Regions from separate parts of the Proteiniborus sp. DW1 genome, predicted to be linked through region 3. Evidence: predicted binding sites of a transcription regulator. Region 3 holds the regulator's gene; each other region holds the start of a gene.
What was found. Region 3 encodes HrcA, which represses chaperone genes, less so after heat shock. Its sites were predicted from a motif close to TGTTAGCACTCNNNNNNNNNGAGTGCTAACA; they were not measured.
Positions count from the first base shown of each region.

Region 1 (10,374 bases), on a different contig from region 3:
GAATTGACGAAGCAATAAGAAGAGCGAAGGCTTACGAAGAAGCTGGTGCTGATGTAATATTTGTAGAATCAGTTGAAAGTATAGAGGAAATGAAAAGAGTAAATGAAGAAATCAAGGTTCCTACATTAGCTAACATGGTTGAAGGTGGTAGAACTCCACTTTTATTAAATAAGGAGCTAGAAGATATAGGGTATAGTCTAGTTATTTACCCAACAGCATCAACATACGTAACTGCAAAAGCTATGTTTGATCTAATGGAAGCACTAAAATTAAATGGAACTACTGCAAAAAGTATTGACAAGATGATAACATTCTCAGATTTTAATGATTTAGTAGGATTGGGAAATTATGCAGAGCTTGAAGACAAATATGTAAGGGAATAGCAATAGATTCTTTAGTTATTAACCTGAGCTTAGTTCAGTAGAGCATTATGATCTTGCCCTCACTGGATTTTAGTTAAAATAAAGGGAGGTAGTTATAATGTCAAGATTAGGTATTAAAAATATTGGAATTTTAGTGACAGGAGATGTAAAAAATCCTATTTCAAATGCAACCACAATTATAGTAGAAGATGGTAAAATTCTAAAAATAGGAGATGAAAGACTCTTAGATGAATTTAGATGTGACAAAATAGTAGATGCGAAAGGAACAACTGTAGCACCTGGCTTTATTGATTCACATGTTCATCCTGTATTAGGAGACTTTACACCTAGACAAAGTACAATTGGGTTTATAAATAGCTCTTTACATGGTGGAGTAACTACAATGATTTCAGCAGGAGAAGCTCATACTCCTGGTAGACCAAAGGACCCAGCAGGAACTAAGGCGTTAGCTATATTAGGACATAAAAGCTCAAAAAATGCAAGACCAGGAGGAGTAAAGCTTCATGGTGGGGCCTTAATTCTTGAAAAAGGATTAGTTGAAAAAGACTTTGAAGAACTTGCAAAAGAAGGTGTTTGGTTAGTAGGAGAAGTAGGTCTTGGCTCAGTGAATAGTCCTGATTTAGCAGCACCAATGGTAAAGTGGGCTAAGAAAAATGGCTTTAAAGTTATGATGCACACAGGTGGAACTTCAATTCCTGGAAGTAGCACTATAACAGCAGATGATGTTATAAAAACAGACCCAGACGTGGTTTCACATATAAATGGTGGGCCTACTGCAATAGCACCAGAAGAAGTTGACAAAATAATTGAAAACACTAATATGGCTTTAGAACTTGTACAATGTGGAAACTATAAGGTAATGAAACATACTGTTAATATGGTGAAAGCAAGAGGTCAATTAGAGAGACTTATTGTTGGAAACGACTCTCCATCAGGTTCAGGTATAATACCTCTAGGCATTTTAAGAACTATGTCATATGTAGCTTCAGAAACAGATGCCACAGCTGCAGAAGCTATTTGCTTTGCAACAGGTAATACAGCTAAGGTTTATGGATTAAATGTTGGATTTATAGAAGAAGGAAGAGAAGCAGATTTTGTAATCATGGATGCACCATTAGGTTCAATAGGTGAAGATTCCTTAAAGGCTTTAGAAGCAGGAGACATTCCAGGAGTATCAATGGTAATAATAGATGGAGAAGTAATGTTTATAAAGAGCAAAAATACACCACCTGCAACTCATAGTGCAGTTATCTGTTAAGCAAGAAAGGAGAAAAATAGTCTATGATTGAAGTCATACTGGATAAATGTAAAGGATGTAGCATATGTGTTAAAAACTGTCCATTAGATGCTATAGAAGTAAAGGAGAAAAAGGCTTATACAAATGAAAACTGTGTTTCTTGTGGTATTTGTACCAGAGTATGTCCTTTTAAAGCAATTGTAAGAACAGATGAACAAAAACCAGAGACTATAAGGTGTACTCATTGTCCTGTTGGATGTACAATACCAGTAGGCAAAACAGGTGCATGTAAGAGATACACAAATGTTAGTGGAGAAATTATAAGAAATAGAAAGCTAGTTGTTGATGCAATAACAACTATTCCTAAAACAGAAAGTTTGCCTTATAAGCCTATTGTAACAGCGGTAGGTAGCGGGACAAGCTATCCATGCTGTCGTCCTGCGCCATTTATCGTTCAAGATAATGTAGAAGGTGTGGATGTTGTAACTGTTGTAACAGAAGCACCTCTTAGTTATAGTGGTGTGAAAGTTAAGATAGATACTAATATGCACATTGGAGAAGAAGGAGCAAAGGTTAAAAGAGATGGCAAGGTTGTTGGAATGGTAACAACTGAAGAGTATGGTGCAAAAATGCTTACAATAGGTGGTGCTAATCTTCTTAGCAATGGTAATGATGGATTTATTGTCGCTAGGACTATTGTAGACCTTGCAAATGGTAGAAAGGTTACATTAAAAGTAGAAAATGGAAGCACACTAGAACTACAGCAAGGTGAAGCGCCTATTATAGATGGTTTAAAGGAAAAGCTTATGAGGGTAGGCTGTGGTAGTGCAACCGTAGGGCTATTTGCAAGATACTTAAGTAAGGTAGTAGATGAAGCAATAATCTTAGACTACCATGTTATTGGGCTTCTTTCAGAACATCTTGCTGGTGAAGAAGTAGGAATGAAATATAGTGGAGTAATTCCTTATGGAGTTAAAAGTACAAGAGGAAGATACTTTGGAAATCATGGACATGGTTGGGGTGGAACTGAAATAGTAGACCCAATTAATGCAGTAGTATCTGTTAATATGGATATTGCTAAGCCAGGATACAAGATTTTAGTAACTGAAACTACTGGGCAAAAAGCTGCTTTACTAGAAGTCCAAGCAAATGGAACAGTAAAAGAAATACCAATGACAGAGGAAGTATTGAATGCAGTTAAGTTAATATCAGACACCTGTGAAGAGTCACGAGTTTCAGTAATTTACACTGGAGGAACTGGTGGAAGTGCAAGAGGAGGAGTGACTAATCTCCCAAGAAAATTAACTGATGCTATACATGGCGAAGAAGTTAGAATGACTGTAGCTGGTGCTCCTGTATTTATTCTTCCTGGAGGAGGAATAAACTTTATGGTAGATGTGGCAAAGATGATTCCAGAGGCTACAACTTGGGTTCCAACTCCTGCTACTGTAGCCCCAGTTGAGTACACTATGACTAGGGACAAATATGAAGCTCTTGGAGGTCATACAGAGCACATAATCACTAAAGATGAGCTATTAAAAATGCTAGGAAAAGGGGAATAATTATGCTCAAAAAGCTTCAAGATGAAAGGATATTTATACACCATGGGCCTATACAAATGGTAATAGACGTATCAATAAAAGGACAAAGAAATTCAGAAATAGGTGCTGAAGTAGGTAAGCATGTATTAGAACAATTTGATAAGCTAATACAATACATCCCCCAACTAAAAAAAATGCGAACCTATAGAAGAACCAGTAACGAATTTCCTGAAGTCCTAAATAAAATGATCGTTGCTGTTGAAAAGAGTGGATATGAAGAACTTAATACTCTTGGAGCTGTGGCAGGTTCCTTTTCTGATATAGCTCTTCAAAAAGCGATGGAGCTAGGTGGAACTAGAATTATTATAAATAATGGTGGAGATATAGCATTAAAGGATTTAGAAGGAAAACCAATTAAGGTTGGGATTCCATATACAAATGATAAAGAAAGGGCTCAACTAATTTTAACAATTACTGAAAAACAAGATATTCACGGTATTTGTACTAGTGGTATTGGCGGAAGAAGTTTTACGAAAGGTATAGCTACTGCTGCAGTTGCTTTAGCATCTGATGCAGCTACAGCAGATGCTTGTGCCACCTATTTAGGTAACATGACTAATATAGAAGACGATAATATCATTCGATGTCTCGCTGAAGAAATAGATTCAGAGACTGATATCAAAGGGCAAATGATTACGCTAAAAGTAGGCGAGATTAGTGAAGAAAAAAAGTATAGGGCACTATTAAATGGACTTAACGTAGCAGAGGATTTGCATAATAAAAAAGTAATAAAAGGTGCCATAATCTTGATAGGAAATACAATAGTAAAATACCCAGATAGCTTAACTGTTGAATCTATTTAAATATAATATTTGTGAGAATTAAGGAGGCTTTACAAATGGATATTAAAATCAGAAAATACTATACTTTTGTAGAAGAAATTAAAGCTGATGGCGGAAAAGAAGTAGAGGGAAGCCATAAAAGAGTATCAATAGCAGTAGTGTTTGAGAATCCATATGCTGGTAAATATGTAGAGGATCTCTCTCCCTTATCTGATTGGGCTGCTTCAGTAACACCAGATTTAGTAGATAGAGCACTAAAAGCAGCAGGTATTGAAGTAAATGAAGCTGAAAGCTACGGGAAAGCTGCTATAGTAGGTGGAAATGGAGAGCTTGAGCATGCGGCAGCACTACTCCATCCAACATTAGGAAAACCATTTAGAGATGGATTAGGTGGAGGAAAGGCAATAATCCCTTCAGCAAAAAAAATGGGTTATCCAGGCTGTGCAATAGATGTTCCACTACATTTTAAAGATGCAGCATTCGTAAGAACACACTTTGATGCAATGGAAGTAAGAGTACCTGATGCTCCAAGAGACAATGAACTAGTGTTGATATTATCAGTAACAAATTGTGGAAGACCTCATCCAAGAGTTGGTGGACTACAAAAAGAAGAAGCTAAATGTGAAGATGGTTTAAGATAACGATTTTATAGTGAAATAAAAATCATAAGATAACATAAAAAAATAATAAAAACTGTATACAACATTCCCTTAATGGTCACGGAGGTATCCGTGACCATTTTAAATAGTACAAATGCACAAAGCCCATTTACTTTTAGCTAAAAGTATGAAATAATAAAAAATTGAAATAGTATTTGCATTAAAATACTTTTATGATAATTTTAGCACTTATGATTAAAATAAATTTGATAGAAAATGTAGGGTGAGGTGTTAAATGTGAAAATAGGGTTTGATAATAAGAAGTACTTAGAGGAACAGTCGAAGTATATCTTAGAAAGGGTAAATAATTACGATAAATTGTATCTTGAATTTGGTGGAAAGTTGATGTTTGACTTACATGCCAAAAGAGTCTTACCCGGATATGATGAAAATGTCAAAATAGAACTCCTTCGAGAGTTAAAGGAAAAGGTTGAAGTAATTGTATGTGTTTATGCAGGAGCTATTGAAAGAAACAAGATAAGAGGGGATTTTGGCATTACTTACGATATGGATGCTTTAAGGCTTATAGACGACCTAAGAGCAAATGGATTAGACGTAAATAGTGTAGTGATTACTAGATATGAAGGTCAACCAGCTGCTACTGTGTTCATAAACAAGCTACAGAATAGAGGAATAAAAGTATATAGACATGGACCTACTAAAGGCTACCCTATAGATGTAGATACAATCGTAAGCGATGAAGGTTACGGAAAAAATCCTTATATAGAGACAACAAAGCCAATTGTAGTAGTCACAGGACCTGGGCCAGGAAGTGGTAAATTAGCAACATGCTTAAATCAGCTTTATCATGAGTACAAGCGTGGCAAAGTGGCAGGTTATTCTAAATTTGAAACATTTCCTGTATGGAATGTGCCTTTGAAGCACCCTCTAAATATTGCCTATGAGGCTGCAACAGTAGATTTAAAAGATGTTAACTTAATAGATTCATTCCATTTCGATGCATATAATGAGATTGCAGTAAACTATAATCGTGATATAGAGTCATTCCCATTACTAAAAAGAATAATCGAAAAAATCACCAAAGAAGAATCAATATACAAGTCACCAACAGATATGGGAGTTAATAGAGTAGGCTTTGGGATAGTAGATGATGAGGTGGTTCAAGAAGCTTCTAAACAAGAAGTAATAAGAAGATATTTTAAAACAAAGTGTGAATATAAAAAGGGATACGTAGACGAGGAGACTCTCCAACGTGCAAAACTCATTATGGAGGAATTAGAGCTAAAGGAAGAAGACAGAAGAGTAGTAACTCCTGCTAGAGAGTATTCAGCTAAACTAAAGAAAGAGTCTGGTAGAAATGAAATTTATCCAGTTGTTGCCATAGAGCTTAAAGATGGCACGGTATTAACTGGCAGAAGCTCAGAACTAATGGATTCAACAGCGGCGGTAATTCTAAATGCAATTAAATATTATGCAAATATATCAGATGAAATTCATCTCATTTCTCCAGTTATACTTGAGCCTATTTTAAACTTACAGAAAAATGTATTCCATAACAAGAGAGCAGCTTTAAGCTGTGAAGTGGTATTAATAGCCCTTAGTATATGTGCTGCCACAAATCCAATTGCACAAGTAGCACTTGACAAGCTTTCTGAACTAAAAGGATGTCAGGCTCATTCAACTACTATTTTGACTAGAAGCGATGAACAGACCTTTGGAAAGCTAGGAATAGATATAACCTGTGATCCTGAATATCCTTCAGAAAGTCTTTACTATAATATATAAATATATAAATGAAAAATTTGTGGATATAGTAGGTACTACTTATAATATAAGAACTTTTCGTTAATAAGTTTAAAGAAAAGCTTCCTTAATTGCTATATTATAATGGAAGCTTTTCTTTTTTATAACGAATAAGAAAATTTTACTTTATAATTCTTATAATCAAGAACTTACCTTATGAGTGTTAAGAAAAACTTCCTTGATTTTAATTTTCGATAGATTCTAATTGCGTAATTTCATTAGTATATAATTTACTATAAAAATAGCCATGAACTATAAAGCATTGAGAGAAAAATTTAGTGTGATTTTTTGACTAAATAATAGTATAATGGATATATTTAGTTAAGAAGGAAACCGCATTGAAAGGATGGTGAAATTATATGAGATATAGCATTACCGAGGGAGATAATAAAGTAATTATAAAAAATATTAAAGACTTCGAGCCTAAGCATATATTCGAATGTGGGCAATGTTTTAGATGGGACAAAGAAGATGATGGCAGCTATACAGGCGTAGCTTATGGAAAGATATTAAATGTCAAGAAGGAAGGCGAAGACATTATTTTTTCAAATACAAATCTGAGTGATTTTAAGTTAATATGGGAAGATTATTTTGATTTAAAAACAGACTATGATGAAATAAAAAATAAGCTGTCTAAGGAACCAATATTAAAGGAAGCAATTAATTTTGGGTATGGAATAAGAATATTAAATCAAGATGAGTGGGAAATGCTCATATCTTTTATACTATCAGCAAGAAATAGTATTCCTATGATTAAGAAATCTATAAGCATGCTAAGCGAAAGATATGGAAAGTACATAGGAGAATATAATGGGAAAAAGTATTATAGTTTTCCTGAGGCTAATGCATTAGACAAATTATCTATTGAAGAGCTAAAGGATTGCAAAACCTCTTTTAGGGCTAAATACATAATAAGTGCTGCTACCATAGTTTCTAGGGGAGAGACAGATATATATAGAATCAAGAATCTCTCAACAGAGGATGCTAGAAAAGAGCTCATGAGATTTACAGGTGTAGGACCAAAGGTATCTGATTGTATTATGCTATTTTCAATGAAAAAACACGATGCATTCCCTATAGATGTTTGGGTGAAAAGAGTTATGGAATATTTTTATTTAAAGAAAGACACTAGTTTAAAGGATATTCAAGAATATGGGCAGGGGAAGTTTGGAGAATATGCAGGATATGCCCAGCAATATTTGTTTTATTATGCAAGAGAACTAGGGATTGGGAAGGGTAAGTAAAATTTAAAATTAAAAAAGTATTCATGTTTAACGATAGTTTGACAGTAGTTTAGATGTAGTTTAACCATTGTTTAAGTATTGCCAACCATTATTTTACTATTACGCTGACATTTTTAATATATTCTATGAAAAATGAAGATATTAAGAGATATCAAGTGAAACATAAACAAATATAAGCGTAACCTCAAATATTAGCGTAATAGAGCTAAATATCGATAAAATAGACATTTGATTATGTAAAATGCTTTAGATAACATATAAGTTGTAAGAATTAGCACTCAACGATAGAGAGTGCTAATAATTAAAAAAGAAAAGACAAAATTAAAATAAACAGGGAGGGTAAAACATGAATATTAAGCCATTAGGAGACAGAGTTGTTATTAAAAAGGTAGAGGTTGAAGAAAAAACTAAAAGCGGTATAGTACTTCCAGGTTCAGCTAAAGAGCAACCACAAATCGCTGAAGTTATTGCAGTAGGTGCTGGAATAACAGGAGATGAAAAGAAAAAAGATGAAATAAAAGTTGGAGACAGAGTAATATTCTCTAAATATTCAGGAACTGAAGTTAAAGTAGATGATGTAGAGTATACTATAGTTAAATTAGCTGATATATTAGCTGTAGTTGAGTAGATTGGCCTAAGGATTCTAACATGTTTTACAAATGTTCACTAGTTTTTGAATTGATTTAATTGTTGAATGACAAAAAATTTAAGGAGTGTGAATGTAATGGCTAAAGATATTAGATTTAGTGAAGAAGCACGTCGTGCTATGGAAAAGGGTATAAACAAATTAGCAGATACAGTTAAGGTTACTTTAGGACCAAAGGGAAGAAACGTTGTTTTAGATAAAAAATTTGGATCACCACTAATTACAAACGACGGGGTTACCATAGCTCGTGAAATAGAGCTTGAAGATAAATATGAAAACATGGGAGCTCAATTAGTTAAGGAAGTAGCTACAAAAACTAATGATGTTGCTGGAGATGGTACTACTACAGCTACAATATTAGCTCAAGCAATTATTAGAGAAGGATTAAAAAACGTTGCTGCTGGTGCTAACCCAATGATAGTTAAGAGAGGTATACATAAGGCAGTTGATCTAGCAGTAGAAGAAATTAAATCATTATCTAAGACAATTGAAAGTAAAGAGTCTATAGCTCAAGTTGCATCTATATCAGCTGGCGACGATGAAATAGGAAGCTTAATTGCAGAAGCTATGGATAAGGTTGGCAAAGAAGGCGTTATTACAGTTGAAGAATCAAAATCAATGGGAACTACTCTTGATGTAGTTGAAGGTATGCAATTTGATAGAGGATATTTATCTGCATATATGGTAACAGATACAGAAAAAATGGAAGCAGTTTTAGAAAATCCATACATCTTAATTACTGATAAGAAAATAACTAATATTCAAGAAATTCTTCCAATATTAGAGCAAATAGTTCAACAAGGAAAACAATTATTAATTATTGCTGAAGATGTTGAAGGCGAAGCACTAGCTACATTAGTAGTTAATAAGCTAAGAGGAACATTTACATGTGTAGCTGTTAAGGCACCTGGATTTGGAGATAGAAGAAAAGATATGCTAAGAGATATAGCTATTCTTACAGGTGGAGAAGTTATATCAGAAGAATTAGGATATGACTTAAAAGAAGCTACATTAGATATGCTTGGAAAGGCTCAAACAGTAAAAGTTGACAAAGAAAACACTACAATAGTAAATGGTGCAGGAGAAGCCCAAGCTATTCAAGATAGAGTTAGACAATTAAAAGCTCAAATAGAAGAGACAACTTCAGAATTTGACAAAGAAAAACTACAAGAAAGACTTGCTAAGTTATCTGGTGGAGTTGCAGTTATCCAAGTTGGAGCAGCAACAGAAACTGAATTAAAAGAAAAGAAACTTAGAATTGAAGACGCTTTAGCTGCTACTAGAGCTGCAGTAGAAGAAGGTATAGTATCAGGTGGTGGAGTTGCATTAGTAAATGTAATCCCAGCAGTTGAAGCATTATTAGATACAACTTCTGGAGATGAAAAGACAGGAGTTAGCATAATCTTAAGAGCTTTAGAGGAGCCAGTTAGACAAATCGCTGCAAATGCAGGATTAGAAGGCTCAATCATAGTAGAAAAAGTAAAAGCTAGTGAAAAAGGCGTTGGATTCGACGCATTAAATGAGAGATATGTTAACATGATTGAATCAGGTATAGTTGACCCAGCAAAAGTAACAAGATCAGCTCTTCAAAATGCTGCATCAATAGCTGCTATGATTCTTACTACAGAAGCTGTAGTAACTGACTTACCAGAAGAAAATGAACCAGCTATGCCAGGAATGGGTGGCATGGGCGGCATGGGCGGAATGATGTAATATCTGTCCAGCAAAATTGAAAGGATATAGATTTAGACTAGTTGATATAAATAAATCTTAAACAATTTGTGAACAATAAGTAATTAAGGGACTTTTCATAAGTAGATTTAACTTATGGAAAGTCTCTTTTTCAATTAATAACAAATCATAGTTAAAACCCCATTGTCTGTTGAGTAATTTTATAATATGAGGTATTGAATGACTGCTAATATTTTGCTGATCAATAATAGAGCTAATGTTAATTAGAAGTCAAGAAGTCCTTAGGGGCAAAAATGATTTTAATACCTTTTCTCATATTATATAAATACTTCTGAATTATGGTATAATGTATCTAAATAATTGTAA
Region 1 covers NZ_FMDO01000007.1:121,036-131,409, forward strand. The annotation lists gene DW1_RS01895 (isocitrate lyase/PEP mutase family protein) at 1-383, shown strand, start outside; gene DW1_RS01900 (amidohydrolase family protein) at 481-1,641, shown strand; gene DW1_RS01905 (DUF362 domain-containing protein) at 1,665-3,182, shown strand; gene DW1_RS01910 (hypothetical protein) at 3,185-4,024, shown strand; gene DW1_RS01915 (amino acid synthesis family protein) at 4,060-4,644, shown strand; gene DW1_RS01920 (DUF1846 domain-containing protein) at 4,900-6,408, shown strand; gene DW1_RS01925 (DNA-3-methyladenine glycosylase family protein) at 6,786-7,670, shown strand; gene DW1_RS01930 (co-chaperone GroES) at 8,017-8,298, shown strand; gene groL (chaperonin GroEL) at 8,395-10,029, shown strand.
Region 1: a site for HrcA is predicted at 7,940-7,970, ahead of DW1_RS01930 (co-chaperone GroES). Genes of this name have one in related genera too.

Region 2 (10,374 bases), on a different contig from region 3:
GTAAATGATGGAATACTTCCTTCTACTATAGAGGAAGGTGGACTACTGCTTGACGAAGAGAAGGCAGATATGAAGAGTTTAGGCATAGAGATTTCTACAGATAGTGAAACAAAGGCCTGCGAAGAAGAGTTTTCTGTATATGCTTCATTTACCAAACCTAGCGATTATTTATTCATTAGCTATGCATTAGGTGATAGCGAGGGAAAAACCATAAGGCCTTCAATGTATATAGACAGGATAAAAAAAGTTTATAGCAATCTTACTATATATAGTGACATAGTAAAGGATGAAGAAAGTGAGTTAAACTTAGTATCTACACCCATGTCTACCTTTAAGTATCTAGTTGAAAACCTTAGAAATGCTTTAGATGGAGATAATATAAATAGTATATGGTGGGACATATATAATTGGTATTTCAATAAGGATGAATGGAGAGAAAAACTAAAAATAGTTATAGAAGGCCTATATCATAAAAATCAACAAGAAAGAATTGATGAGCATTATACAAGACAGATTTATCAAGTACCATTTAGAACTAGTATTTCTAGACTAGAAAAGTTTGTGAATTGCCCTTATTCGCATTTTGTGAAATATGGATTAGCACCAGAAGAAAGAAAAATTCATGAGATAAAAAGCCCTGATATAGGCATGTTGTTCCATGATTCAATTGAGGAATTTTCTAAAGAGCTTACATTGGAAAATCTAAGCTGGAGTGATATTGACCGCAATAAATCAGATGAGATTGTAGAAAAGGTACTTGATAAGATGATAGACGACTTCCAACATGGACTATTGTTAAGCACTAATAGATACAAGTATATGGTAAATAGACTAAAGAGAATAAGCAAGAGGGCCTTATGGACAATAACTGAACACATAAGAAAGGGAGACTTTGTTCCTAAACAGCACGAGGTAATATTTGGTGATGGACCAAATAGCAAAATACCTCCAATAATTATAAGCCTTCCAAATGGTGACGAAGTAAGGCTAGAAGGAAGAATTGATAGAGTAGATGTTCTAGAAGGAGAAAAAGAAAGCTTCGTAAAGATAATAGACTATAAGTCAGGCACTAAAGCCTTTAGTCTTTCTGACGTCTACTATGGACTGCAAATACAGCTACTAGTCTATGCAGATGCAATTATCTCTAATGGGGATAAGCTAGTAAAAAGTGATATTTATCCTGCAGGAGTTTTCTACTTTAGAATAGATGACCCAATGGTACAATCTGATGAAGAAGATTTAGAAATAATTGAGAAAGAAATAGCTAAGAAATTAAAATTAGATGGAATAATCCTAAAAGACATAAATATAGTCAGAGCCATTGATAGAGATATTGAGGAAACTAATCATTCAACTGTAATACCAGTAAGTATCAATAAGGATGGGAGCTTTTCAAAGAACTCTTCAGTTTTAGATAAAGAGGAATTAAACATGCTTATTAAGCATGTTAAGGGATTAATATCTGAAATTGCAGAGGAGATACTGAAAGGAAAGATAAAAATAGAGCCTTGTAAAACAGACAAATATGTATCCTGTACATATTGTGAATTCTCAACTATATGCCAATTTGAAACTAGCTTTGAGGACAACAAATTCAAAAATATAAAGAAATTAAAAGATGAGGATGTTTTGCAAAAAATCAAGGAGAAGACAGGAGGTGAAGAATAATGCCAAAATGGACAGAAGCACAAAAGGAAGCAATAACTTGTAGAGGTTGTAACTTATTAGTATCAGCTGCAGCTGGTTCTGGAAAAACAGCAGTATTAGTTGAAAGAATAATAAAATTAGTAACTGAGGATATGGTAGACATAGATAAACTATTAATAGTAACCTTTACTAATGCAGCAGCAGGAGAAATGAGAGAAAGAATACTTCTTGCACTGATGGAAGAAATAGAAAAAGGTGGAGAAAATGAGGAAAAGCTAAGGAGACAAATAAGCCTACTAACCAAATCACATATTACAACAGTCCATTCATTTTGTATAAATGTAGTTAGAAGGCATTTTCACCTTATAGATATAGATCCAGTCTTTAAGATAGGGGATACTACTGAACTACAAATCATGCTTCAAGATATTTTGGAGGAACTTTTAGAATCTGAATATGAAAAGGGACATGAGGACTTTATTAGATTAGTAGAGAGTTTCGGAGGAAATAGAAACGATATTAATCTTGAGAATTTGATTCTTAGAATTTATTCATTTATTCAAAGTAAGCCTTATCCAGAGAAATGGCTTGAAGAAATGATTGAAATGTTTAGTATGAACCAAGAAGAGTTGGAGCAAAGTATTTGGATAAAAACCATTGTAGATAGCATAAAAATTGATTTAAGTGGAGCTAAGGATTTAATAAATGAAGCAATTAAGGTTTGTAACAAGCCAAATGGACCAGAAAGCTATCTAGATGCCTTAAGAAGTGATTTAATCAATATTGAAAGGTTAGAGGAAGCCTTAGAGAAAGAAGGTATTGCGAGATTTAATCAGCTTTTAGCAAGTATCAGTCATGATAAACTAAAGAGAGTTTCAAAGGATGTAGACGAGGAACTAAAAAAAGAAGCCGCTAAATTAAGAGATAGCTATAAAGCTATTATTGACAGTACATTTAAGAAAGATGTATTTAATAAGAGTATTGAACAATATAGAGCTGAGATAAATGAACTATATCCTCTTATGAAGTATTTATATCATTTAGTAGTAGAGTTTTCACAGATGTACACAAGTAAGAAAATAGAAAAGGGCATAATAGATTTCAATGACCTAGAGCATTATACATTAAGAATTCTAGAAAATGAAGAAGTTAGCGAAGAGTACAGAAACAAATTTGAGTATATATTTGTAGACGAATATCAGGATAGTAATATAGTTCAAGAGACTATAATAAATAGAATGAAAAGGGATAATAATTTGTTTTTCGTAGGAGATGTTAAGCAGAGTATATATAGATTTAGACTTGCAGATCCATCACTTTTCTTGGAAAAATATAATTCATACGTTAGCGATGCATCGGGTCTAAATAAAAGAATAGATTTATCTAAAAACTTTAGGAGTAGAAAAGAAATACTAGATGGAGTAAACTTTATATTCGAAAATATAATGTCAGAAAAGCTAGGAGAAGTGGAATATAACGAAGCAGCATTTTTATATGAGGGAGCAAAATATAAAAAGCATATTGATGGAGATAAGCCTATTGAAATAAATATAATTGAAAAGATGACAGATGGATTAGAGGACTTAGATGAAGAACTAGAGGAAATGGCTAGTATAGAAGTAGAGGCAAGAATAATAGCAAATAAAATAAAGGAGTTAGTTGAAAAGACGACCTATGATGTAAAGAGTGAAAGCTTTAGAAAAATTGAATACAAAGACATAGTTATACTCCTTAGAACAATGAAAAATTGGGCATCTGTTTTTAATGATGTATTGAAAAATGAAAATATACCTGTGTACGCAGATGACAATGCAGGATACTTAGATGCACTTGAAATAAAGATATTTTTAAATTTTCTAAGTATAATAGATAACAAAAGACAGGACATTCCATTATTAAGTGTTATGAGATCACCTATTGGAGGCTTTACTACAGAGGAATTAATTAATATAAGAGTATCAAATAAAGGGACTAGCTATTACAATGCAATAAAAAGTTATATACAATCTAATGATGATAATCTAAGCAATAAGCTTTCTAGTTTTATAGGCAATTTAAATAAATGGGCAGAGGAATCTAGGTACTCTAAGCTTGATGAATTCATATGGAAGCTTATGATTGATACTGGATACTATCATTATTTTGGTGCAATGCCTGGTGGCATCCAAAGACAAGCTAACCTAAGAATACTTGTGGATAGAGCCTGTGAATTTGATAAAAGCACAGCCAATGGATTATTCAATTTTATTAGATTTATTGAAAAGCTGAAAAGTAGTAGTGGGGATATGGGAACTGCGAAGACACTAGGTGAAAATGAAAATGTTGTAAGAATTATGAGTATACACAAGAGCAAAGGGCTTGAATTCCCTGCAGTAATTCTTGCAGGACTTGGAAAGCAATTTAATCTTATGGATGCTAGGGATGATATATTGATTCATAAGGATTTAGGGCTTGGACCTAAGTATGTTGATGCAATAAAAAGAAGATATACAAATACACTACCTCAAATTGCCATAAAGAAAAAAGTAAAATTAGAAAGCCTTTCGGAAGAGATGAGAATACTTTATGTTGCATTGACTAGAGCAAAGGATAGACTAATTCTTGTAGGAAGCATAAAGGATGTCCCAAAGGAAGCAAAGAAATGGTGCAAGGAAACTAATCTATACTATTTATCTAATAGTAAAAACTATTTTGACTGGATATGCAACAGTCTTGCAAAACATTCTCATGGGAATATTTTAAGGGAACTTGCTGGAATAGAGGATATGTATGGAAGCTTACCTGAAGAGGATGAAAGCAAAGAGATAAGCTTTAAAATCAACATATTATCAAGAAAAGACTTATATATAGCCGACCAGTCTGAACCAGTAAATAAAAAGGAGTTTAGACATAAGCTAGAGTATTTTAATGATTACAGCCCTAGCAATTATAGTGATGAGATTAATAGAAGATTTAGTTGGAGTTATGAGTATAATAATTCAATCAATATACCTTCAAAAATGTCTGTTTCAGATATTAAGAAGACTACCTTTAAATCCTTAGAGGCATTAAATTATAAGATACCATCAATTGTAAAGATGCCAAAGTTTTTAGAAGGTAAAAAACCTTTTACAAAGGCAGAGATAGGTACTATAATTCACTTTGTAATGCAGCATCTTAACCTAAGTAATGCTCTAGATAGAGAATCTATAGAAAAAAAAGTAGATGAAATGGTCATAGAAGAGCTATTATCAGATGAAGAAGCTAAGGTAGTAGATATAGATAAGATACTTAACTTCTGCAAGAGTCCTATAGGTCTAAGATTATTGTCTTCAAATAATGTCAATAGAGAGGTACCTTTTGTTTTAAATAAAAAGGCAGCAGAGGTTTTAGATATACAGGATTGTACTGAAAATATACTTATACAGGGTATTATTGACTGTTATTTTGAAGAAGAAGGGGAATTAGTTTTAATTGACTATAAAACTGATTACATTCTAGAGGGTAACTTGGAAAATATGGTGGATAAATACAGAGGACAGATGGCTTTATATAAAGAGGCTCTTGAAAAGATTACGGAAAGAAAGGTTAAAGAAATATATATATATTCTTTTGAATTAGATAAAGAGGTAAAAGTAGAATGAATAAATTAGCTACAAAAGAGAGTAAAACACAAAAAACTAGTCATAGGGAAAAAGTCTTTGTGTATATGGTAAGATGTAAAAATAATTCACTATACACAGGCTGGACAACGGATTTAGAACGTAGAGTAAAGGAACACAATAAAGGAACAGGCTCTAAATACACTAGGGCAAATGGACCAGTAGAGCTTGTCTACTTTGAAGAAATGCAGGATAGAGTAGAGGCGGCTAAAAGGGAATACGCAATAAAGCAATTGACTAAGGAGGAAAAAGAGCTTCTAGTAAATCAGCATCTGCTTAAATCTAGAGTACTCTAATCGTTATGTTTCAGATAATAGCTTTATTTATAATAATAACTTTGCTATAGCTGTAAAGAAAATGCTCTTTTCTGGAGTGAAAGTTTAAGATGCACCAGAAAAGAGCATGTTTTTTCACAAAAGCACAGATTTTTTCACATTCCCTATCTAAGCCATTAGCTTGCAAATATTATTTGTAAATTCTACAGGGTCATTTATAGGTAATCCCTCAATAAGCAATGCTTGATTATATAAAACATCAGTATATAATTTTAGTTTTTCTTTATCGTTTTCATAGGCTTTCTTTAAAGCACTAAATACTTCATGATTTGTATTAATCTCTAGTATTTTCTCAGCTTTTATTTCTTGAGCATTAGGAAGCGCATTTAGAACTTTTTCCATTTCTATAGTTAGCTCCCCTTCAGTTGCAAGACATACTGGATGGTTTTTAAGTCTTTTTGATGCTCTAACATCTTTTACTTTAGTTGATAGTGTGTTCTTCATAAACTCAAATATGTCCTTATTTTCTTCAGAATCAGAGTTTTGCTTTTCCTCTTTATCCTTATCATTATCTTCAATACCTAAATCTCCACTAGATACGGATTTAAATTCTTTTTCCTTATAATTCATTAGCATACGAATTGCAAATTCATCTATATCATCAGTAAAGTATAGTATTTCATATCCTTGCTCTGATAAAAGATCAATTTGAGGCATTTTATCAATTCTTTCAACAGAGTCTCCTGATGCATAGTAAATGTACTTTTGATTTTCCTTCATCCTACTTACATATTCATCTAAAGTAACCATTTTCTTTTCTGTAGAAGAATAGAACATTAATAAATCTTGAAGAGTTTCTCTATTTTGACCAAAATCACTGTAGACTCCATATTTTAATTGTCTACCAAAGCTCTCATAGAACTTTTCATATTTTTCTCTTTCATTTTTTAGAAGTAATTGCAATTCACTTTTAATTTTCTCCTTGATTCTTTTAGCGATTATTTTTAGCTGTCTATCATGTTGCAGAAGTTCTCTGGAAATATTCAATGATAAATCTTCAGAATCAACCATACCTTTTACAAAGCTAAAATAATCTGGCAGTAGGTCAGGGCATTTTTCCATAATTAATACTCCACTTGAGTATAGTTCAAGACCCTTTTCGTACTCTGTAGTATAAAAGTCAAAAGGAGTTTTTTCTGGAATAAATAGAATAGAGTTATATCTTACAGCTCCATCAGCGCTAATATGTATGTGTTTTATAGGCTTGTCAAAGCCATAGTGTTTCTCAGAATAGAAGTTTTCATAGTCTTCATTAGTAAGTTCAGTTTTATTCTTACGCCATATAGGAACCATGCTATTGACAACTTTTTCCTCAACTACTTCTTCATATTCATTTTCAGTGCCTTCCTTAAGCTTTCTTATGCTAATATCCATTTTAATTGGGTACCTTATGAAATCTGAATATTTCTTTATTATAGATTTAATTCTATACTCTTCTAAGAATTCATCATAGTTTTCATCATCAGTATTTTCTTTTATTTTTAGTATTATTTCTGTACCAACACTTTCCTTATTACATGGCTCAATAGTATATCCATCAGCGCCAGATGACTCCCACTTATAGCCTTGCTCAGAACCAAATGCTTTGCTAAAAACCGTAACTGTATCTGCTACCATAAATGCGGAGTAGAAGCCTACACCAAATTGGCCGATGATATCGTATCCGTCTTTTAATTCATTTTCATTCTTAAATGTAAAGGAACCACTTTTTGCTATTGTTCCTAAGTTTTCTTCTAGTTCTTCTTTTGTCATACCAATTCCTGTGTCAAATACTTTTATTATCCTGCTATCCTTATCTACAGAAACTTTAATGTAATAATCATCTTTATTAAATACTATGTTATTATCTGTTAGTGCTTTGTAGTACATTTTATCAATGGCATCACTTGCATTAGAAATCAGTTCCCTTAAGAATATTTCCTTATGAGTATAAATAGAGTTTATCATTAGGTCTAGTAATCGTTTAGACTCAGCTTTAAATTCTTTTTTTACCATAAAAGTCTCTCCCTTCGTAAAAAAATCAATAATTAGCACTCTCCTTAATAGAGTGCTAATTATAATTTATCAAATTCATTTGATTTGTCAATAGATAGAGGTAAATAATCAAAGTATAGAGTATTTAAAGTATTTAAGAACTATTATATTAAGTTTGTAAATTTAATAAACAAACAAATATATTTCTAATATTTAAATGATTTTTATATTTTAACCATTTATAACAATATTGTGAAGTACATTACTGTTTTTTATCGTCTGTTTAATCATAACTTATAGCTCACAGAGAACAACTCTGAAGTCATACAAATATATTTTGTGTTACAGGAATAAACATTTTAAATATTTAATGAGGTGAGATAATGAAATGTAAAAGTATTTTTCTGATAGCTGTGATGATAACTATGTTACTGGCGTTATCAGCTTGCTCAAATAGCACTACTAAAATTGATATACCTGCATCTCCAATACAATCTTTAGGCCAGATTTATTTATATGGGGAAGTGCATGGTGTAGAGAAAATTCTAGATAAAGAATTTGAATTGTGGTATGAGTACTATCACAATAAAGATATGAGACATTTATTTGTTGAACTTCCGTACTATACCGCAGAGTTTTTGAACATATGGATGCAATCAGAAGACAACAGCATACTCGATACCATATATAATGACTGGATTGGTACTGCTTGTTATACTCCTAAAATTAAAGAGTTTTATGAGAAAATAAAAAGTCAGTGTCCTGAAACTATTTTCCATGGTACAGATGTTGGACACCAATACAATGCTACTGGAGCAAGATTTTTGAATTATTTAACTAAAAATGGTTTGCAGGACTCTGAGCAATACCTACTAACGACGGAGGCAATAGAGCAGGGGAAGTATTATTATACACATTCTGATGATGTGTATCGTGAAAATAAGATGGTGGAGAATTTTATACGTGAGTTTGGCAAATTAAGTGGTGAAAATATTATGGGGATTTATGGAGCAGCACACACTGGGTTAGAGGCTATGGATTATACTAATTCTGTTCCTTAAACAGGGGATGTACTGTCTTTTGACAACTATCCAATGATTATAGAAACAGGACAGGTTTTTGTAATAGATTATACTAAAATAGATGATAGTGTAATAAGGAAATACTATCGCTCTGATGGGCGTATATGGAATAATAAGCTTACAACAGAGGAATTTACAGTTGAGTGACATGAAAAGTTTAATATTAATTAAATCTCTTTATCAGAGTAGCAATTGGTTGAAGTGAAAAGAATTATATATACTGTAACTAAGTATATATAATTCTAATACAATATTAAAGTAAGGGTAATCGGAGTTATAAGACTGGAAGGAGAGTTTAAATGAAAGGTAAAGAAAGAAGAATGTTTCCTGGAGGCAATACGTCAAAAGGCTTCTTTTCATATTTTGACTATATAATTGATAGAAAAGAGGCTAATAAGATAATTATATTAAAGGGAGGACCTGGCACAGGTAAGTCCTCAATGATGCGTAAGATTGGACTTTATATGCAAGAAAGAGGCTATGATGTAGAATATCATCATTGTGCTTCAGATAGAGAATCCATTGATAGTATAATGATACCTAAACTAAAAATCGCAATATTAGATGGTACAGCACCACATGTAACTGATCCCAAATATCCTGGTGCCATAGACATGATAATTAATCTAGGAGAACACTGGAACTCAAAAGGTCTAGAAGGAAATAGGGAAGAAATAATTAAGGTAATAGATAGAAATAGCAAATATTATAAAAGTGCATACAAATACTTTGGAGCTGCAAGGCTTATTCAAGAGGATACAATATGGAAAATGGAAGAAGCTTTAGACTTCGGAAAACTTAATGTTTTAGCCTATGATTTAATAAACGAAATATTTATTGGAGCATCAGTGGCATATAAGATAGGTAAAGAAAGACACTTATTTGGCAGTGCATACACTCCAACAGGATGGGCAGAGCACACAGATACACTACTTAGAGACATTGAAAAGACCTATTATATAAAGGGAGAACTAGGTACAGGGAAAACAACTTTGATGAAAAAAATATACCTAGAAGCTATTCAGAGAGGCTTTGATGTAGAAGTTTTCCATACACCACTCATACCAGAGAAGATAGAGACTATTATAATCAAAGATTTAGGAGTAGCTCTATCTATAATGGAGGCAGCTAAGAGCAAAAGCTTCAAAGTTATAGACTTAGACGAATACGTTAATAAAGAAATATACAATAACTACAAGGATAGCATAATAGATAACAAAAAAGTTTATGAAAGTTTAATTTCCATTGCCATAGAAAAGTTAGCCGGTGCAAAGAAGAACCACGATTTAATGGAAGCACAGTATATTCCAAATATGAATTATGATGAAATAAATAAAGTTAGAGACAGGGTAATTGAAATTATATTAGAATATGAAAGCTAACACTAAGCCAGGGAATAAGGTAAGCATTTAATAAAATATGTATTGTATAATTATAGGGATATCGCTATGATATCCCTATAAATAGTATTTACATATATTTTGTATTTGCTCATTCCAAGGCATCATTAGATCTAGGACCTTTGAGTTGGTTTTTAAATTAGTACCTGGTAATATTGACAATATATGAATATATGCTCTAAATACTTATAGTGGTTTAGTCCATTTGCCTTTGCTGTTTCTACCAGTGAGTAGACAGTTACACTTGCATTAGCACCTTCAGGACTACCACAGAAACAGAAGGTCCAGTTCTTTC
Region 2 covers NZ_FMDO01000042.1:126-10,499, reverse strand. The annotation lists gene addB (helicase-exonuclease AddAB subunit AddB) at 1-1,668, shown strand, start outside; gene addA (helicase-exonuclease AddAB subunit AddA) at 1,668-5,270, shown strand; gene DW1_RS10585 (GIY-YIG nuclease family protein) at 5,267-5,584, shown strand; gene htpG (molecular chaperone HtpG) at 5,732-7,618, opposite strand; gene DW1_RS10575 (hypothetical protein) at 7,981-8,658, shown strand; gene DW1_RS15925 (hypothetical protein) at 8,692-8,826, shown strand; gene DW1_RS10570 (ATP-binding protein) at 8,979-10,061, shown strand; partial or broken gene DW1_RS15315 (transposase domain-containing protein) at 10,247-10,374, opposite strand, start outside.
Region 2: a site for HrcA is predicted at 7,649-7,679, ahead of htpG (molecular chaperone HtpG). Genes of this name have one in related genera too.

Region 3 (10,374 bases):
TGTGGTACTCCTCTTGGTGCTGGTGGAATTCCTGTTAACTGGAATCTTCCTAAAGTAATGTTCCCACTAGCCATTTGTCGTTCACCTTGTAGTACATGTATATCAACTGCAGTCTGATTATCAGCAGCTGTAGAGAAAACTTGACTTTTCTTTGTAGGTATAGTTGTATTTCTCTCTATAAGCTTAGTAAATACTCCACCTAAAGTTTCTATACCTAATGATAGTGGTGTTACGTCTAGTAATAGTAAATCCTTGACTTCACCACTTAAAACTCCAGCTTGAATTGCTGCTCCTAAAGCAACTACTTCATCTGGGTTAACACCTTTATGTGGTTCTTTTCCTGTTAGATTCTTAACTGCCTGCTGTACTGCAGGAATTCTAGAAGAACCACCTACAAGTATAACTTTATCTATATCTGCTGCAGATAGACCGGAATCGCTTAGAGCCTTCCTAGTAGGTACCATAGTTCTTTCTACTAGATGAGCTGTCAACTCATCAAACTTAGCTCTTGTTAAGTCCATAGTTAAATGTAATGGACCTGCTTGTGTAGCAGTTATAAATGGTAGATTTATATTAGTTGTCATTACGCTTGATAGCTCTTTCTTAGCTTTTTCAGCAGCCTCTTTTAATCTTTGAAGTGACATTTTATCATTTCTTAAATCTACACCATGTTCTTTTTTAAATTGTTCAGCCATGTAGTCTATGATTACCTGGTCAAAATCATCTCCACCAAGGTTATTATCTCCACTAGTAGCTATAACCTCAAACACTCCATCTCCTAACTCAAGTATGGAAACATCAAAAGTTCCTCCACCAAGGTCAAAAACCATTATTTTATGATGGTCTTCATCCTTATCCAGACCATAAGCTAATGATGCAGCAGTAGGCTCATTTATTATTCTTCTAACATTTAAGCCTGCTATTCTTCCTGCATCTTTTGTTGCCTGTCTTTGACTATCTGAAAAATAAGCTGGAACAGTAATAACTGCATCTGTTATTGTTTCCCCTAAATAAGCCTCGGCATCTGATTTTAGTTTTTGAAGTATCATAGCTGATATATCTTGAGGAGAATAATTTTTCCCATCTATTGTTACATTGTGGTCTTTTCCCATATATCTCTTAATTGAAGATATAGTTCTATCAGGATTTGTAACTGCTTGTCTTTTTGCTGTTTCCCCAACAAGTCTTTCTCCTTCTTTTGTAAAGGCAACTATAGAAGGAGTAGTTCTATTACCTTCAACGTTTGCGATAACAACTGGCTCTCCACCTTCCATTACTGCCACGCAAGAGTTTGTTGTTCCTAAGTCAATTCCAATAATTTTTGACATATTTATTCCTCCTTATGTAGTACTTAATTATTTTGAAACCTTAACCATACTAGGTCTTATAACTTTATCTTTCACTTTATAGCCCTTTAGAAACACTTCTGTCACTACATTTTCCTCATATTCATCACTTTCCTCTTGAGCAACTGCATGGTGAAAATTAGGGTCAAATTTTTCACCAACAGCGTTTATTTCCTCTAGCCCATTAGCCTGAAGTGATTCAATTAGTTGATTATAGACCATCTCAACCCCTTTATAAAGGTTTTCAACATTAGTCTCTTTTGTATCTACTTTAAGTGCTCTATCAAAATTGTCCATAACTGGAAGTAAGGATGCTATAATTTCTTGTGCTGCAAAATGATAAGAACTTTCCTTTTCCTTCTCTGTTCTCTTTTTAAAGTTATTAAAATCTGCTTGAAGCCTAACATATCTATTCATAAGCTCTTCGTATTCTGCTACTTTACTATTGTATTTCTCCAAAACATCTTCAACATTGATTTCTTTATCATTTTCCATTTCTTCTACATTAGCTTCAAGGTTACTATTTACTTCTTCACTTTCCAGGGTATGTGTTGCTAAATCCTCTTTAGATTTTTTCTCCATTTTCAATCCTCCATTCAAAGAACAATATTCCTATGTTCCTTCTATTCATATACTAGGTGTAAGATAAAGCTCTTACACCTTATTCATTAAAATATTTTTTCAATATTTCATTTAAGTCTAATGACAGAGATCTTACAACATTAATTGCATTAGAGTAATTCATTCTTGTAGGTCCTATTACCCCAATCTTTCCTATTGTTCTTCCATTTAGGCTATAGGTAGCTGTTATTACACTACAATTCTTTATTTCATCATAGGCATTCTCATTGCCAATTGTGATTTCAACATCATTTTGTTCTCCGCCTAGCATCATTGATAAAATATTTGGTTTATTCTCTAAAAACGAAATAAACTCCCTTGCTTTTTCAAGATCATTATATTCAGGGAAATTAAATATCTTAGTTACGCCATCTAAGAATACCCCTACTTCTGTTGTATCTTCTAATACGTGCATAATTATTGGAAAAATATCCAAAATAGATTGCTTAAATTCGTACATCTCCTTTACAAGCTTATCTAAGACTTCAGAATTAATCTCTCCAATATTATAACCCTTTAATTTATCATTCAAATAATTAGAAATTATATTTAACTGCTCAGAAGAAATATCTGAATCTGTTCTCAAAACAGTATTTTTTACTATGCCTGAATTTGTCACAATTACAACTAATATCTTAGTTTCATCTATAGGCACTAGTTGAATATGCTTTAGCTGACTTTTTTTAATTTGTGGAGCTATTGCTAGAGATGTATAATTAGTTACCTTTGAAAGAATTTTAGCAGCATTGTAGATAAGTTGGTCCACCTCTCCTATTTCCTTCACAAGCTTGCTTTTTAGGTCATGTCTTAAAATAAAGCCTAGATTACCTGATTGTAATAATCTATTCACATACAGTCTATAGCCTTTGTCTGATGGTATCCTGCCTGCGGAGGTATGTGGTTGCACTAGGTATCCAAGTTCTTCTAAATCAGACATTTCATTTCTAATAGTTGCAGAACTAACACCTAAGTCAAAATTTTTAGAAATAGTTCTAGAGCCTATAGGCTCTGCACTATCAATATAGCTTTGTATAATTGCCTGCAAAATCTTAAGTTTTCTATCATCAAGCATCATACATATCACATCCTATTTTATTGTTAGCACTCTCATTTAACGAGTGCTAATCCTCATGATTTTAAATTATCATTGTTATATTAAATTGTCAATACCTTTTTTTGCTTTGTTATGTCTATGGAATGATTTCCATAAAAACAATGTTACATAAATCTAACCCTTTTTTTGAAAGTTTTATATTTCCTTTACTTTCTTCTAATAAACCTTCTACAATAAATTTATTTATAGTTTTACCATAGACCTCGTTAATATTAGTATCAAACTTTTTTTTGAAATCCTTTGAATTGATTCCATTAATTAATCTTAGACCTAGAATTAAATATTCTGCCATCTCCATTTGACTATCTATAAATTCTTTTTCTACTAAAGCTAGGTTTTTATTGGATATTTGCTTAAAATAGATAGTCATATCTTCTGTATTACCATATCTATATTTGTTAAAGTATGAATGAGCAGATAAGCCTAATCCTATGTATGGTTCGCACTTCCAATAAATTAAATTATGCTTGCTTTCGTAGCCTTTCTTTGCAAAGTTTGATATTTCATAATGATAGTAACCCTTTTTTTCTAATAACTCAATTCCTCTATGATACATTTCTCTTTCTGTATCCTCATCAGGAAGGATCAGTTGTTTATTAATATAGCTATCATAGAATGGTGTACCTTCTTCTATTTTTAAGCTATAGTATGATATATGCTCAGGCTGTAATTGGGTAGCTAGTTCAGTTGTTCTGATAGAGTCTTCTAGAGTTTGTTCGGGAAGATTAAACATAAGATCAAAGCTAATGTTATTAAAGTCATATTTTCTAATTAGATTATAGGTATTGATAAAGTCTTCTACTGTGTGTATTCTTCCTATTTTCTTTAACATAGAATCATTCAAAGATTGAACACCTATACTAATTCTATTTATTCCAGCAGTTTTATAAATTTGCAGCTTATTTTCATCTAAAGTTTTTGGATTTGCTTCAATTGTTATTTCTGCTACTTTACTTGCATTTGTTTTCTTATAGATATGTTCAATTATTTCATATATGAATTTTCCATCAATTATAGTTGGAGTACCGCCACCTATAAATATTGTACTTACATTGTAATCTTTAAGAGCCTCTTCATATAAATCAATTTCTTTTTTTATATATGAAACGTATTCTTCTGCTCTATCTATCATCTTAGGAAAAGAACAAAAGTCGCAATAGTAGCATTTACTGTGGCAAAAAGGAATATGAATATATATTCCAACATCTTTCATAAATAACACTCCCTTATATATTTAGAAGCTAAGGAAATTTTCCTTAGCTTCATTCTATGAAAATTATAGAAATACACACTCACGGTTTCGGACATGAATAATTCTATAGCTCATTACGATAAAAAATCCTACAACTTGCAAACTCGCTTCGCTCAAACAGTGCAAGTTGCTTAACGGATTTTTAATCTACATTCGCTAAGAATTATAGTCATGTCCTGCAAATGTTCGCTTAGTATTTCTATAATTTTCTATATTCTTATTTCTCATCATATTTTAACACAGCTAAAAACGCCTCTTGTGGTACTTCTACGCTACCAATCTGTCTCATTCTCTTCTTTCCTTCTTTTTGCTTCTCTAGTAGCTTTTTCTTTCTAGAAATATCCCCACCATAGCATTTAGCTAACACGTCTTTTCTAAGAGCTTTTACAGTTTCTCTTGCAATAATTTTCCCACCAATAGCAGCTTGAATAGGTACTGCAAACTGATGCCTTGGTATTACATCCTTTAGTTTTTCTGCAATCATTCTACCTCTCTCATATGATTTGTCCTTATGCGCAATGATTGAAAAGGCGTCAACTAATTCTCCATTTATTAGAATATCAAGCTTAACAAGCTCTGATTGCTTGTATCCTTTTAAATCATAATCAAGGGAGGCATATCCTCTTGTCTTTGATTTTAGAGCATCAAAGAAATCATAAATAACTTCATTTAAAGGTAGTTCATAGTGCATCACTACTCTAGTTTGTTCTAAATATTCCATGTTTTTAAAAACTCCACGTCTATTTTGACATAACTCCATAATAGCGCCAACATAATCGGTGGGAGTCATAATAGTTACATCTACTATTGGTTCTTCCATATATTCTATTTCAGTTGTATCTGGAAGATTTGTAGGATTCTGAAGTTCTAACATTTCTCCACTTTTCTTCTTTACTTTATAAATAACGCTAGGAGCTGTAGTTACCATATTCAAGTCAAATTCTCTCTCTAATCTTTCCTGAATAATCTCCATATGAAGAAGTCCAAGGAAGCCACATCTAAAACCAAACCCTAAAGCAACTGATGTTTCAGGCTCAAATACTAAAGCAGCATCATTTACCTGAAGCTTTTCTAACGCCTCTCTAACACTATTATAGTCTTCACCTTCAGCTGGATAAATACCGCAGTAAACCATTGGGGTTACCTTTTTATATCCTGGAAGTGGTTTTTCTGTAGGTCTTAAGGCTTCGGTAATTGTGTCCCCTACTCGAGCATCCTTTACATTTTTTATACTAGCAGCAATATAACCTACATCACCTGCAGCTAATTCTTTTACCGGAGTATGTTTGGGTGCAAATATACCTACCTCAGTAACTTCAAATTTTTTATTTGTTGACATCATTTTAATTTCCATACCAGGTCTTATTACGCCATCCATTACTCTTATCATAGCTATAACACCCTTATAGCTATCATAATAGGAATCAAAAATAAGGGCCTTTAAAGGAGCCTTTATATCTCCTTCAGGAGCAGGTATTTTTTCCACAATACTTTCAAGAACATCCTCTATGTTTAAGCCATCTTTTGCTGATATAAGTGGAGCACTTTCACAGTCAAGTCCTATAACATCTTCAATCTCTTTTTTTATCTCATCAGGTCTTGCACTTGGTAAATCAATTTTATTGATAACAGGTACTATTTCTAGATTTTGATCTAAGGCTAAGTAAACATTGGCTAATGTCTGAGCTTCAATTCCTTGTGCAGCATCGACTACAAGCACTGCTCCTTCGCATGCTGCTAAGCTTCTAGAAACCTCATAATTAAAGTCCACATGTCCTGGAGTATCTATAAGATTAAATATATACTCATTTCCATCCTTTGCTTTATACACAAGTCTTATAGTTTGTAGCTTAATTGTTATTCCTCTTTCTCTTTCTAAGTCCATATTATCAAGAAGCTGGTTTTGCATCTCTCTTGAAGTAAGTAATCCTGTTTTTTCAATTAATCTATCTGCCAAAGTTGATTTGCCATGATCAATATGAGCTATTATAGAAAAATTTCTAATTCTTTTTTGTCTATCGTCCATATACTATCCTCCTCATTTACAGGGAAAAATACCTTTTACAATTATAACACAGGTTAATAACTGATAAAAGACCAGAATTTAATTTACCTGGTCTTTATTTTTATCCAAATCTTATCCAAATAATTGTCTGCTAGTTTAACAAAATCCTCCATAATTTTCTTAACATAGTCTATTTTATCATCTATTTCTTTTTTATCAACCAAATAATCTGTTCCTAGCAAATGAACTTTATAGAAGTTATCATTATAACTGAAAAAATAAAGCTGTTTATCTTGGATATTCATCATATCCCTAACAGCTTTGTCTACTGTATCTAAACCAAATACAAAAATTATAATAGATAAAATAAGAATGACTGTCTTTATTCTTCTTTGTCTTTTATGAATTTTACTCTTTTGATATCTTTCAACTCTACTTTCCAAAATAATCACCAATGTATATTATTAGCAATTATTTGGTCTTTTATCCCTATTTGTAAAGAGAGCCAAATCTATTATCAAAAGGAAAATATCTGTATGTGGCCTTTCCTTTTATAGCGCTTATAGGTATAAGCCCTAAGTACCTACTATCTTTACTTGCACCTTTGTTTCTATTATCTCCTAAAACAAATAAATATCCCTTTTCTACCCTCCACGAACTGTTTTCATAGCTATAAGTATACGCATCCTCAGATATATAGTTCTCTTTATAAGGCTCTCCATTTACATAAACTTTGCCATCAATTATCTCAACTGTATCTCCTTCTATTCCTATAACTCTTTTTATGTAATCCTTATCTGGATCATCAGGAGCTTCAAGAACTACAATATCTCCGCGTTTAGGTTGGCTAATTTTATAAATTATTTTGTTTGTAAACAGCCTGTCTCGTTCATGTAATGTAGGGTACATTGAATATCCAAGAACATAGGTTGTATTAAACAAAAAGGTTTTAACTAATACTGCAATTACTACAGCAAAGGCTATACTCTTTAACCATTCTAATATTTCTTTTCTAATATTGTTTTTTTGTTCTTGTTTCATGTTCTTCTCTTCTTGTTCTACGTTCTTATGTTCATTCATCATGTCTTTTACCTCCTTAGGCAAAATTCCTAAGAACAATTATAACATTAATTTATATAAAAAAATAGTTTTGTAAAGAATTTTAATCTTGTTTTTCTATACCTTCTATAACCTTATGTAAAATTTCTCCAATATACTTGGCAGATTCTCGTGCTTCTTCTATGGTATTTAAGTTACTACCTACTTCTAGCAATGCACAGTAATCACTTAAATATTGATTAAATTTTCCGCTTTGTTTTATAATAATTCCTTTGAACAATCCTGGGTACATACTTTCAGAAGTATGTCTTATATAATTTGCAAATTTTATAAGCTGTTCCTTATTTGGGTTGCTTGGACCTATGACTAAAGAAAAGGTTGCGACACTTTTCCCATCTATAGTGACTCTAGCGGCCTTCTGAGCTTTACTTAAGGCTGTAGGGATTTCTGTCTCTATTCCATCCCTATGAATATCTAATATTACTTTGATACTACTATTCTTACTCAATTCTTCTTTTACTGTAGCTAGAGAATTATTATAGGATTTATTATAAGAAGGTATATCATGATATTTATCTACCCATTTTAATTTATGCCCTTTTTCCTCAAGTACCTTTGCAATTATTTCTCCTACTGCTAGCACATTATATTCTCTATTTTCACTATGGAATCTATCTGTAGTAATTGGCAAATAAGCTTCTGTTCCATGAGTATGATATATTAGAATATACGGATTTTCATGGTCTAAGCTTACACTTTTTGGAGTCTCAATATATAGTTTATCGTCATGTTTTTTCCCCATAAGTTCTAGTTCTTGATTAAGCTCATCTCTTTCTGTTGGATCCTCAACAAATATTATGTCACTAAGCACGATATACCCCTCTAACTCTTGTATTTTTTCACTTTCTACATTATCTGATTTCCATGAATACGTGTCGTTAAATGCATTTACAATAGCAGGAAGATGAGGCTTTATGTAAAAGTTAGGCTTAAGTACGACTGCTAGTCTACTAAAAAGGCTGTTTTTAAAAGGCTCTAGTTTTGTTTCAACGTACTCCATTTCATATGCCGCTTTCATATAAGAGCTTGAATTAAGTAATATTCTTAAAAAAAAGTCACTTTCTATTATATCCTTTTCTGATTTAATCTCTTCTATATTTGTTTCGTTTTCAATTTTAACTTCATTTAATGGTAATACGCCTTTATCTTCGTTTGTTGTTATTGAATTAAATACTGATACTACTTTCTCTTCATCAATACTATCTTTATCAACCATAGATGCTTTCTTAATATATGATAATTTTTTAATTACGTTTGCACCAAGAAATAAATTTGATAAGCATAATATAGCTACTATTACATATGTAATTCCTTTATTAAAATTCTCGTTTCTCATCATCTCTAACAACTCCTTCAACTCCTTAAGTGAAAATGTTATATGAAATTATATTCTATATAGTTTGCTATTATGAATATTGTTAGAAAGCATATTGTCGAAATCTATAATTTTGTACAAGCTGATTTTACAGAGGCTAAACAAAAAACCCTATAGTTTTTATAGGGCTTTAAGTAAAAATTATCCGTTAATATATTAATTTATGTATCTATTCACATCTTTCAAATCAATTCCATGATGTAAGGCAATATTTATTCCATTGGCAACTATTAATGATAAATTATTTATAAGCTCATCTATTTCTTTTGGAGTCACTACAACATTGGGCATATAAGGAGTTAAGACCTCCTTAATTAGTTGATATTTGTCTTGAGATTCCATTTCTTCAAGCATAGCATAAAAACTAGTACCTTTATCAGCTTGATTTTTTAGTTCTGCAATTATTAATTCCATTGTGTCATTTATCATAGTAGCAGCATCAACTACAGTAGGAATTCCTATGGCGTATACAGGTACACCTAAGAATTCTTTATTCAATGCTTTTCGTGCATTACCTATGCCTGAACCTGGGCTTATGCCTGCATCAGTTATTTGAATAGTTGTACTAACTCTTTCCATTTTTCTAGAAGCTAGTGCATCTATGGCAATAACAATATCTGGATTGATTTTTTCTACAATTCCTTTAATCGTTTCACTTGTCTCTATACCTGTTATTCCCATGACCCCAGGAGAAATAGCAGATACATTTGTCATATCTTCATCTTCTGTCTTATTATAGGCTTCAAAAAGATGCCTAGTAACATATACCTTATCTATAACCTTAGGCCCTAATGCATCTGGAGTGATATTCCAATTACCTAATCCTACTATTAATGATTTAGTCTGTTTATTTGGGTTAATTATATTTCTTAGCTCCTTTGCCACTGCTTGACTGATTTCATCCTTTAAATCTTGATCGGCATTTTTCAAAGCTGGCACATCAATAGTAATATAAGTTCCAACTGGTTTTCCTAATTTTCTTTCTCCACTCTCATTTAAGATTTTAACTCTGGTAACATAATAGTTTTCTTTTTCCTCCTTTTCTATTTGAACATCTTTTGTGTCACTCTTGTTTTTCTGTTCAAATATTTCTCTTGCCTCAATGGCTAAGTCTGTTCTTACTTGAAACATTATTTTCACCTCCATGAATTTTCCATTGATTATTTATATATTTTTATATATAATATATACTTGCACTAGTTGGTTGTATTTATACTTTCTAGAATATCGAATAATTTGTATATAAATTGGTTATAAAAGAAATAGCATATTTTTCTTGCAATTTCCTTTTCTTCATGGTAAAATTACTTTTGTTAAGGCTTTCGAAGGGGGTGAACCTGTTGGCAAATATTAAATCTGCTAAAAAGAGAATAGAAGTTATCAAAGTTAAAACTGCTTTAAATAAGTCTAGAAAATCTGAAATTAAGACATATATTGCTAAATTCAATAAAGCTGTTGAGAGCGGAGACTTAGATTCAGCAAAATCTTTACTTAAATTGGTAGAGAAGAAATTGTATAGAGCAGCTGCTAAAAATACTATCC
Region 3 covers NZ_FMDO01000040.1:6,166-16,539, forward strand. The annotation lists gene dnaK (molecular chaperone DnaK) at 1-1,328, opposite strand, end outside; gene grpE (nucleotide exchange factor GrpE) at 1,356-1,928, opposite strand; gene hrcA (heat-inducible transcriptional repressor HrcA) at 2,008-3,042, opposite strand; gene hemW (radical SAM family heme chaperone HemW) at 3,158-4,294, opposite strand; gene lepA (translation elongation factor 4) at 4,551-6,359, opposite strand; gene DW1_RS10250 (hypothetical protein) at 6,443-6,790, opposite strand; gene lepB (signal peptidase I) at 6,828-7,421, opposite strand; gene DW1_RS10260 (stage II sporulation protein P) at 7,501-8,796, opposite strand; gene gpr (GPR endopeptidase) at 8,989-9,963, opposite strand; gene rpsT (30S ribosomal protein S20) at 10,173-10,374, shown strand, end outside.